3 regions of the Halalkalibacter flavus genome follow, and region 3 is predicted to be linked to each of the others. Evidence: riboswitches for the same ligand, from Rfam matches in the RefSeq annotation. Region 3 holds a riboswitch; each other region holds the start of a gene.

Region 1 (3,285 bases), on a different contig from region 3:
TTTCAACCAGCACAAGCTTTTGCAGCTCTTCGTTTTCTGAAAATACAGCTGCCTGTTGTAAAATCTTCTTCGTCAGCAGTGTAATTTCAAAGTAGCTTATTAACGCTTCCTTCAGTAGCAGTGTCTCACCTTGCTTACTAACAGTTACAACCGCTTCTTCATCCCATTCCATTTCCTTAATAAGAGAAGCCACAAGCTCTGGATCATTTGATGGGATAACGCCAAGTGCATCACCTGGGACATAAGAAAGGCCTGACCCTTGTAATGATAACTCAATATGCCTTGTTTCCTTGCTAGAGCCAGCTCTATTTAAATTAATATTTTTTAAAATCTTTGCTTGAAATGGATTGGTCCTTGAAAATGGGAGTTTCTCACTTTTGGCATTTTTAGTATCTAAATTAAGTTTCATAGCTCTTAACCTCCAAAGATAGATATATTGCTTGTATAACAAAAAATAAAATGTATCATCCTAACACTCTAAAACTACTATGTAGCATTTCATAGAGAAACTTAAATAATATAACAAGCATAAAAACAAGCACCATAATGTGATCGAATTTGACTGTACGACTTCTTTACGAAGAAAAAACCATATCTAAAAAATAGCCAACATACCCCACCTAAAATTCGATACGAGCTCTGTTCCTATCAATCTCCTCATCCTCGTAATCTTCGTTTATATTATATTGTCTACCACATAGAACATACTGAATTACTTGTCTTTCTTCTGCTTAGATATCTCTGATATTAGTGTTTCTACCTATACTCATTACTGTATTAAAGATTTTCTTTTTAATTTAATCGTCCCACTGTACACATGCAGTTGAACTTAAGGTTTCTCCAATAAGAAAGCCACGTTCATCTGTATAATCAATTTGGACCTCTTCATCTAAATAACGTTTCGTAAAACGATCCATTCGAATCTGGATCCCCTCGTACTCAATAATCGTATCGTTTCGTCGCGATTCATCAAAAACTAGCGTAAACTTAACAGTCATCCCGCATCCCCCAGCTATATCAGCGTCAATTCGAGGAGATTGTTCGTCCTTGAACACCATTTCTTTTAGCTTTTTCAACGCCACCTCTGTTAACGTAATAACCATCGGATTCTCTCCTTCTCACCAGTGTCCTACCTTTTAATATCACACATTCGCTTTTGCTGCACGGACCTGTTCATCTGCATGGTAGGAAGAGCGAACGAGCGGGCCTGCTTCACAGTGACTAAACCCTTTTAACAATGCAATTTCCTTTAATTCATTAAACTCCTGTGGGCTCTAATATTTTTGTACTTTTAAATGGCGTTTCGTTGGCTGTAGATATTGACCAATTGTTATAATATCAACATCGTTAGCACGAAGGTCATCCATCGTTTCTTGGCTGTACCAACTATAACTTGAAGAAATCTCTTTCTTGCTACTGACTTACTTTTCTATGAAAACTGTTTAAACATTATGCTTCACTACTTTTTTACATACAAAAAAGGACAGAGAAGGGTAGCATAACGTTCTCTACCCTTCTCTGTCCTTTTACCTGAGAGTTTAACTCCATTCTTAATTCAAAGAGTCTTCCCCTTTGGTGGCGTACTACTGTATACGCGCTCTCCAGAGGTGCGTCCCGTTGTGGTTCATTCTACCTGAGAGATTTGTTTCCAAGGGTCTTTTTGGAACTTGCTCCTTCGGTGGCTTGTCGCATTGCACTCTCCCACAACCATCATCCGCCATTATGAAATTATACAGATTGAAACTTTAATTGTTTTTTACTACACATGATTGATCAGAAAAAAATTATCTTCCTACCTGCAGTGAACCTTACTTTCATAGTTTTTAAATCTATATTTCTTTATAGTTTTAATATAAAGACTAGTTGAAGATATTCATATTAATTTGTCAGGTAAACTTACGTGGTTTTTGATAGTACAATAAACTCATATCACTATTAAGTAACTTCTAGACCGTAGATATACTTATACTACTGCTCTACAGAAGACGTCGGATAAGTGTGGAAAAGTAATATTTATCTATTCTACTTGGAATATAATCCATACATATAATGAAAAAGGGAAAGTTCACAAAAGGATGAACTTCCCAAAATGAAGTTAAATTCATATTTTAATTTTCTTGGAATTGCATCTTAGTTTAAATAATCAAAGACTCTAGAAACAACATCCCAAAGTATTGTTCTTTTATGAGCGTAACCTTATTAATAAAATAAGGATTCAACTGGAACTCTCTCAAATACATATAATTTAAAAAGCCTCTAGTATTAATAGATTTTCTAGGTAATGTTGAACTTCTAGTGCTGCAATACATCCATCCCCAGTAGCAGCTACTACCTGCCGGACTGCATTTTGTCTAATATCTCCTATCGCAAAAATTCCAAGGATATTCGTTTTCATTCGATTATCCGTTATGATCCACCCTTCTTCATCCGTAATATTTAGATTTTTCACGAAATCTGAAACAGGGTTCATCCCTATATACTCAAACACACCATCAACCGGAAAACTCTTCTTTTCACCTGTTTTTATATTTTCAATAAGGACATGAGTTACTTTATCCTCTCCTATAATCTCATTGACAACAGTATCATATATCACATCAATTTTATCATTATTAAGCATCCGCTCCACTAAAATAGGCTGAGCTCTGAATTGGTCCCGGCGATGAAGGACGGTTACTTTCTTAGCAAACTTAGTTAAAAAAACCGATTCTTCTACGGCAGAATCTCCCCCACCTATAACAACTAGTTCTTTTCCCCTAAAAAAGGCTCCATCGCAAACGGCACACCATGATACACCTCGACCTGAAAATTCTTCTTCTCCAGGAACGCCCAACTTTTTATATTTAGTACCTGTAGCAATAATGACAGATTTAGTCTGATAAGTTTTATTCCCTGCATATACTACTTTAATATTGCCCTCGTTTACAATGTCTTCTACATTTGCTTGTTCATACCTGGCACCAAAGCGTAAAGAGTGCTCAAACATCTTTTGCGCTAAATCTGGTCCAGATATATGTGAATAGCTAGGGAAATTCTCTATCTCTTCCGTATTTTGAAGTTGTCCACCTGGCACTCCACGATCTAAAATTAACGTTTTAAGATTGGCCCTTGAGGTATAAACAGCGGCTGTCATACCACCAGGACCTGCACCAATAATAATGACATCGTAAATGCTATAGCTCATATACAACACCTCTTCTTTCCAAGTAAACAGGATCTGTTAATACTCCTTAAAGATATTGAGAAATTAAGCCCTTTAATTTCTCCTCTGGAGAAAACCCTAAA
Region 2 (3,285 bases), on a different contig from region 3:
GTTGATTCCTTCGCCACCTGCTTCAGTTGCAATTAATACTTGGGCATGATTTTGGAAGAGCTGACGCATCCAATCTTTTTTTCCTCTTTTAAATCCTCCTCTAAATGGTACGGAGGAGATGCCATTTTGTTTTAAAAACCATTGTAAATACAACTGTGTTGCACGATATTCAGTGAAAATAATAACTTTATCATTGATTTTCTTGATGATCTCGAGTGCTTTCTCGGCTTTTGCATGGCCTTCTACCTCACCAATTTTGTTCAATAAGCGTTCTGCACCAGGAAGTTTTCGTCCTTCGGCATGGGCTCGTTCAACCATGTTTTTTAGTGTCATAAAAGCAGCCTCTCTGCTGCTGCACAATTCCCTTTTTAAAGTCAGCAAGCCAAAATGACTTGAATCACCATTTAATTTTTCAATCTCTTCATAAAAGGCGCGTTCTGATTCACTAAAATCAATCGGTACCGTTTCAACGATACGTTTCGTCCATTCAATGCCAGTTTCCTCACGGCGATTGCGCACCATGACTTTGTTGACTAACTCTCTTAGTTTTTCTTCATTTTTAGGTGATCTCTTATTCGAACGATATTCTTTTTCAAAAGAAGAGATATCTCCAAGATGCCCAGGTTTAAGCAATGAAACCAAATTAAAGATTTCCTCTAGCTTGTTTTGGACTGGTGTTGCGGTTAATAACAAACAGAATTTCTTCTTCAGCTTTTTAATGAACTCATAATTTTTCGTTTTTGGATTTTTAAGTTTATGAGCTTCATCAATAATGACTAAATCATATGGCTGTTCTAAGACGATATCATGATGTGGTTGCCTTTTGGCTGTATCAATGGAAGCTACGACAACATCACATTGCTCCCATACATATGATTTTCGTTGAGCAACAGCCGGAATATGAAACTTTGTATTTAATTCAATCGCCCATTGGGAAACAAGAGAAGCTGGAACGAGAATTAATACTTTTTTTACTAACCCACGGATCATATACTCTTTTAAGATGAGTCCAGCCTCGATTGTTTTTCCAAGCCCTACTTCATCAGCAAGTATTGCTTTGCCATTCATTTGCTCAATAACTGTATTTGCCACTTCAATTTGGTGTGGAAATGGCTTTAACTGAGGAAGGTGCTTAGGTGCTTGTAAACCATGAAACTCTGGTATGATTTGGTGTTGTTCTGCTTCATACGCTAGTTTAAAAAGTTCCCAATTAGACCAAGGTCCATCTTGACCTAATCTTTCCTTGAAGGTGTCGTTCCAATTCTGATCAAAATGTATATCAATCTTCATTTTCATCACCCTTTCAATCAAACTGCTATATCCGAATGAAATTATAAAAAAACTATAAAATAATCTGATTTAGTAAATAAACAGTTGCGAAAACCTATTCAACTTGGTAGGATATTAATATAAATCCGAATTACAAACTATTGCCTAAATTTTAAAAGGTTTTATACATGTAGTATGTACCACTCATAAGAATTTCATGAGTAAGAGTGAAAACAATTAAATGACTTGCGGATGAGAATAAGGGGAGAGCTTGCGAATTATGCAACGCCGAAGGAGCAAGTATTAGATAATGTGTTATCAATGCGAATCTCTCAGGCAAAAAAGACTCTTATTTGACGCAGCTCTGGAGAGTGCTTATGATAAGCCACCTACGAAGACACTATATTCTTTTAGAATATAGGAAACTTTCTGGTTACAGGACAGAGTTATACACAAAATAGTGTATAACTCTGTCCTTTTTGCATTTTATGAATTAACTTGAGGAGGTTTGATCATGGCTGATTTAAAGAGAACACCACTATTTCATCTTTATAAAGAAGGTGGAGCAAAAACGATTGATTTTGGGGGATGGGATCTTCCCGTTCAGTTTTTAAGCATTAAAGAAGAGCATGAAGCAGTCCGTACAAAGGCAGGGCTATTTGATGTTTCACATATGGGTGAAGTAGAAGTTAAAGGCCCACGGGCACTTGATTATTTACAAAAATTAATGACCAATGATGTATCTAAACTTGTAGATGGGCAGGCGCAATATACAGCCATGTGTTACGAAGATGGCGGGACAGTTGATGACTTGCTTATTTATAGAAAGGCAGAAGACGATTATTTACTCGTAATTAATGCCTCAAACATTGAAAAAGACGTTGAGTGGATGCAGCAACATATCATTGAGGGTGTAACAGCAATAAATGTTTCTAGTGACATTGCACAATTAGCGATTCAAGGACCTCTAGCAGAACAAATTTTGCAAAAAAGAACGTCTTTTGATTTATCTTCCATTCGGTTCTTCCGGTTTGCTGACCAAGTAAACGTAGATGGTGTCAATGCACTCGTTTCGAGAACTGGTTACACAGGCGAAGATGGATTTGAGCTTTACTGTGCTGCAGATCAAGCTGCTAAGCTATGGAAAAGCTTGCTTGAAGCAGGTAAAGAGGAAGGCCTTGTTCCTTGTGGATTAGGAGCACGTGATACATTACGCTTTGAAGCAAGGCTGCCTCTTTACGGGCAAGAATTAACAAAAGAAATTTCCCCACTTGAGGCTGGAATTGGTTTTGCCGTAAAAGTAAATAAAGAAGCAGACTTTATTGGGAAAGAAGCGTTGAAGAAACAGAAAGAAGAAGGGCTGAAAAGAAAGCTTGTCGGCCTTGAAATGATTGACAAAGGTATCCCTCGTACAGGGTATGAAGTGTTTGTTGGTGATAAATTAGTAGGCTTTGTCACGACAGGAACTCAGTCTCCTACATTAAAGAAAAATGTCGGCCTTGCCGTTCTAGATATAGATGTTACTGCACTTGGAACAAAAGTAGAAGTTCAAGTTCGTAAAAAGCGTCTTAAAGCACAAGTCGTATCAACGCCATTTTATAAGAAGTAAGAGGAGGAACATACATGAATCACCGTTATTTACCGATGACAGATGCAGATCAAAAAGAAATGCTTGAAACAATCGGTGTACAGTCAATTGAGGAATTGTTTTCTGATATTCCAAGTGAAATTCGCTTTAAAGGAGAAATGAATGTCAAAGAAGCTTTAAAAGAGCCAGAGCTCATCTCATATTTTCGAGAATTAGCAGCGAAAAATGTGTCACTTAAACAAACCCCTTCTTTCCTAGGGGCGGGCGTATATGAACATTACATCCCATCAATTGTTGATCACGTCATTTCTCGTTCTGAATTTTATACGGCTTACACACCATACCAACCAGAAATTTCACAAGGAGAGCTTCAAGCGATCTTTGAGTTTCAAACGATGATTTGTGAGCTTACAGGAATGGATTTAGCG
Region 3 (3,285 bases):
AGGAGAAAAAAGGGGATCAGCGGAGTATAAGATTCCTATCATTTAACGTTTAGAATAGGGCGTATGGCTAAAATAATGGACTCAATGAAAAATGGGTAATTATTAAATCACTATTTACTAAAAGATAAGCCCTAGACAAAACCCTCAATAACTCCTATTGGAGAAATCGAGGGTTAAAAAGTTTATATGAATGAATATTTACTTCATATTTAATTGAACCACGGTATATTAAACAGTACGTAAAGTAATGAAGAGATCGTTTGATTAATCAACTCCTCTTACTCGATTAACTAATTTCTCTTTCCTCAGAACGAGCAACTTTAACATTACCGTAGAAATTAGTGAAGTAATCATTTGTCTCAGCTACGATAACTTTCCAAAGAAGGAGAAGGGCAATTAAGTTTGGAATCATCATTAAGGCATTAGCCATATCAGCAAATGCCCAGACTGTTGTAAGGTTAGCAACTGTCCCAATACCGCAAGCAGCAATATAAACAAGACGATAACCTGCAAGTCCTTTAGAGCCAGCTAAATACTCAAAGCATTTTTCCCCGTATATATACCAACCAACGATTGTTGAGAAGCCAAAAAAGATAACTGAAAATGAAACAATATATTCACCAACTACACCTAGAACAGAAGAAAACGCTGCGCTGGTCAAGGCTCCCCCTTCAAGTGTTGCATCATGAGTTACACCGGAAATTAAGCCGCCAGATGCATCCCAAAACCCTGTAATAAGCAGTGTTAAACCAGTCATTGTACATACAACAATCGTTACGATAAATGTACCGGTCATGGCAACGAGCGCTTGTTTAACAGGATGATCTGCACGTGCGTTCCCAGCGATTAAAGCAGCTGTACCAAGACCTGCTTCGTTTGAAAAAATTCCACGAGCAACCCCGTTACGAATAGCTTCAGTTACAACAACACCTAGGAAACCACCGGCCGCCGCCACAGGGTTAAAGGCATAATAAAAGATTAACTTAAAAGCCGGGATAATCATCTCGTAATTTAATGCAAGAATTATGATTGCTCCCCCTATGTAAAGGAACGCCATAATAGGAACAAAGAAACTAGCAACGGTACTAATACGCTGAATTCCACCGAAAATAATGAAGCTCACAAGGACAACTAAGATCAAGCCGGTTACCCAGTTTACAATACCAAAACTATTGCTTGTTACATCAGCAATGGTATTAGACTGTACACTATTTCCAATACCCAAAGCAGCAAAGGCACCAAATAAGGCAAAGGTAACCGCTAATAGTTTATATTTTTTGCCAAGCCCTCGTTCGATGTAATACATCGGACCACTGGAATATTCGCCACTATCATTTTTCACACGATATTTCACAGCAAGCAGGGCTTCACCATATTTTGTAGCCATACCTAGTAAACCAACAACCCACATCCAAAAGATTGCACCAGGGCCACCAAGTGTGATAGCTGTGGCAACACCAGCAATGTTTCCGTTCCCTATTGTCGCAGCAAGTGCCGTCATAAGAGCTTTAAAATGACTAACATCTCCTTCTGCAGTTGCATCATTACTATCCTCTTTCCCAAACCCGATCTTAAATGCATAGATGAGACGGCGAAATTGCAATCCTTTTAAAACAAAAGTTAAAAATAAGCCTGTCCCAAATAATAAGATGAGACTGGGGGGACCCCACAATACGTTATTGATTTTACTTAGTATTTCCAATATTTCCATACCAACACTCCTAATAGATTAGATTTTGATAGACTGTTAGTCGATTCGATGATGAAGCGCTTACATTTTGAGGGTGGCAAAACAGGATAGGTATGTCCGTTCCATGTGACCCCACAGTCATTTTAAGGATTTCTGTAGCCATTTACATCCAATCAGCTACATGGACCTCAGTAGTAATTGAAAAGAAAAGGCTTGTGAAATTTGATTAATTCTATATAAATCCCCCTTTTTTAGTTATTCCTATTTTTCCCCACAAAAAAAGACAGAGAAAAATAGGGGGTTTCCTATTTTTCTCTGTCCTTTTACCTGAGAGTTTAACTCCTTTGGTGGCTCATGGCTCTCTCCAGAGACGCGTCCTATTGTGGTCCTTTTACCTGAGAGATTGATGTCCACTTTTTGAGGACTTGCTCCTTCGGTGCTAAACGATTGTTTAGTCTCTCCCGCAATATTCATCCGCTTATATGCATTTTATAACATTTTATTCCATTATAAAGATAAAGTCAATTGAATATTCAGAAATTACTAAGGAGTAAATTAATTTCTTTAAGTCTATTTTAAGATATATATAATAACCCAATTTAGTGCTTTTTTTAGCTCGAAGTCTGAGTCTCCAAGAGTTAGAGGATGATATTGCAACCGGATTAGGAAAACATGTTCAGCTGTACCGGTTTCTTTTGCTTCTTTTTAGTGTGTTGTTGGCAGGTTTCGCTGTGTCTATCGCTGGGACAATCGGTTTTGTTGGTCTCATCGACCCTTATATTGCTAGGAAACTAGTAGGACGCCCTTTTGGTAGTTTGATTCTCGTTTCCTCTTTAATAGGTAGTGCTCTAGTATTTAGTGCTCACCTGGTCGTCCGGACGGTTTTTTATCCATTAGACATTCCGGCTGGGATTTTTACTACGGGGATCGAAGCGTCGTTCTTTATTTTTTTAAAGAATCGAAATCAATTTTAAAAAGGGAGAGCATGAGAAGAAGAGGAAATTCTTGAAAGAGCAAAGAAAAATTAATAAAAGATCAAGAACGAGCAAAAATCTTAGGAGATAAAGAGCTAGTGAAAAAATATATTGACCAACAACTTTCAAACTAAATGGAGGTTTGTTATGGAGGTTGTAATTCTAGATGATTGGGAAGGAAACGTTACTAACAGCCAAGCTATTCAACAATTAAATTTTCATAAACTATATTCGGAAAATTTAAAATATAAGAAATCGATAGGAAAAGAAAGAAATAGTTAGAAAAACATATAAATCTACAAATTATTTAACTATTTCGAATGTTCACTATATTTAGGTTATCATTTATAATAATACAAGATACACAGAAGGGAGGTAATAGATAGCTATATTTTAGGAGACGTAATTGAACCATGAAGAAAAAGAGAGTTACCAGTAAATCAGTTAAATGTAATGTGTACAGAATTGTACATGGGACAAGCTTAAAAGATTGAATGAATTTTCAATGAAATCAGTTAGGCGAATTAAGCGACTTTTCTAATTAGGATGAATAAGGTCGCTTCATATCCTCTTTCAAGGGAGTGAAATGGAAATGGAAACTAATTCTTGGTATTGCCATGA

Evidence for each region. Region 3 has a riboswitch for glycine ahead of SAY88_RS10835 (alanine/glycine:cation symporter family protein). Riboswitches for the same ligand answer to the same signal wherever they lie in the genome.
Region 1: linked by a shared signal. The riboswitch ahead of SAY88_RS20285 (lipoyl synthase) and the one ahead of SAY88_RS10835 (alanine/glycine:cation symporter family protein) in region 3 are both predicted to bind glycine.
Region 2: linked by a shared signal. The riboswitch ahead of gcvT (glycine cleavage system aminomethyltransferase GcvT) and the one ahead of SAY88_RS10835 (alanine/glycine:cation symporter family protein) in region 3 are both predicted to bind glycine.

The regions. Positions count from the first base shown of each region.
Region 1 is NZ_JAWRVK010000042.1:8,876-12,160, reverse strand. Features, by position in the region: gene SAY88_RS20295 (sulfite reductase subunit alpha) at 1-409, opposite strand, end outside; gene SAY88_RS20290 (iron-sulfur cluster biosynthesis family protein) at 798-1,103, opposite strand; partial or broken gene SAY88_RS20285 (lipoyl synthase) at 1,143-1,373, opposite strand; glycine riboswitch at 1,509-1,615, opposite strand; gene trxB (thioredoxin-disulfide reductase) at 2,246-3,184, opposite strand; gene trxA (thioredoxin) at 3,231-3,285, opposite strand, start outside.
Region 2 is NZ_JAWRVK010000018.1:86,595-89,879, reverse strand. Features, by position in the region: gene SAY88_RS13500 (DEAD/DEAH box helicase) at 1-1,290, opposite strand, end outside; glycine riboswitch at 1,522-1,628, shown strand; gene gcvT (glycine cleavage system aminomethyltransferase GcvT) at 1,784-2,878, shown strand; gene gcvPA (aminomethyl-transferring glycine dehydrogenase subunit GcvPA) at 2,893-3,285, shown strand, end outside.
Region 3 is NZ_JAWRVK010000013.1:95,610-98,894, forward strand. Features, by position in the region: gene SAY88_RS10835 (alanine/glycine:cation symporter family protein) at 287-1,711, opposite strand; glycine riboswitch at 2,003-2,061, opposite strand; glycine riboswitch at 2,064-2,164, opposite strand; gene SAY88_RS10840 (iron chelate uptake ABC transporter family permease subunit) at 2,293-2,664, shown strand; gene SAY88_RS10845 (hypothetical protein) at 2,812-2,946, shown strand.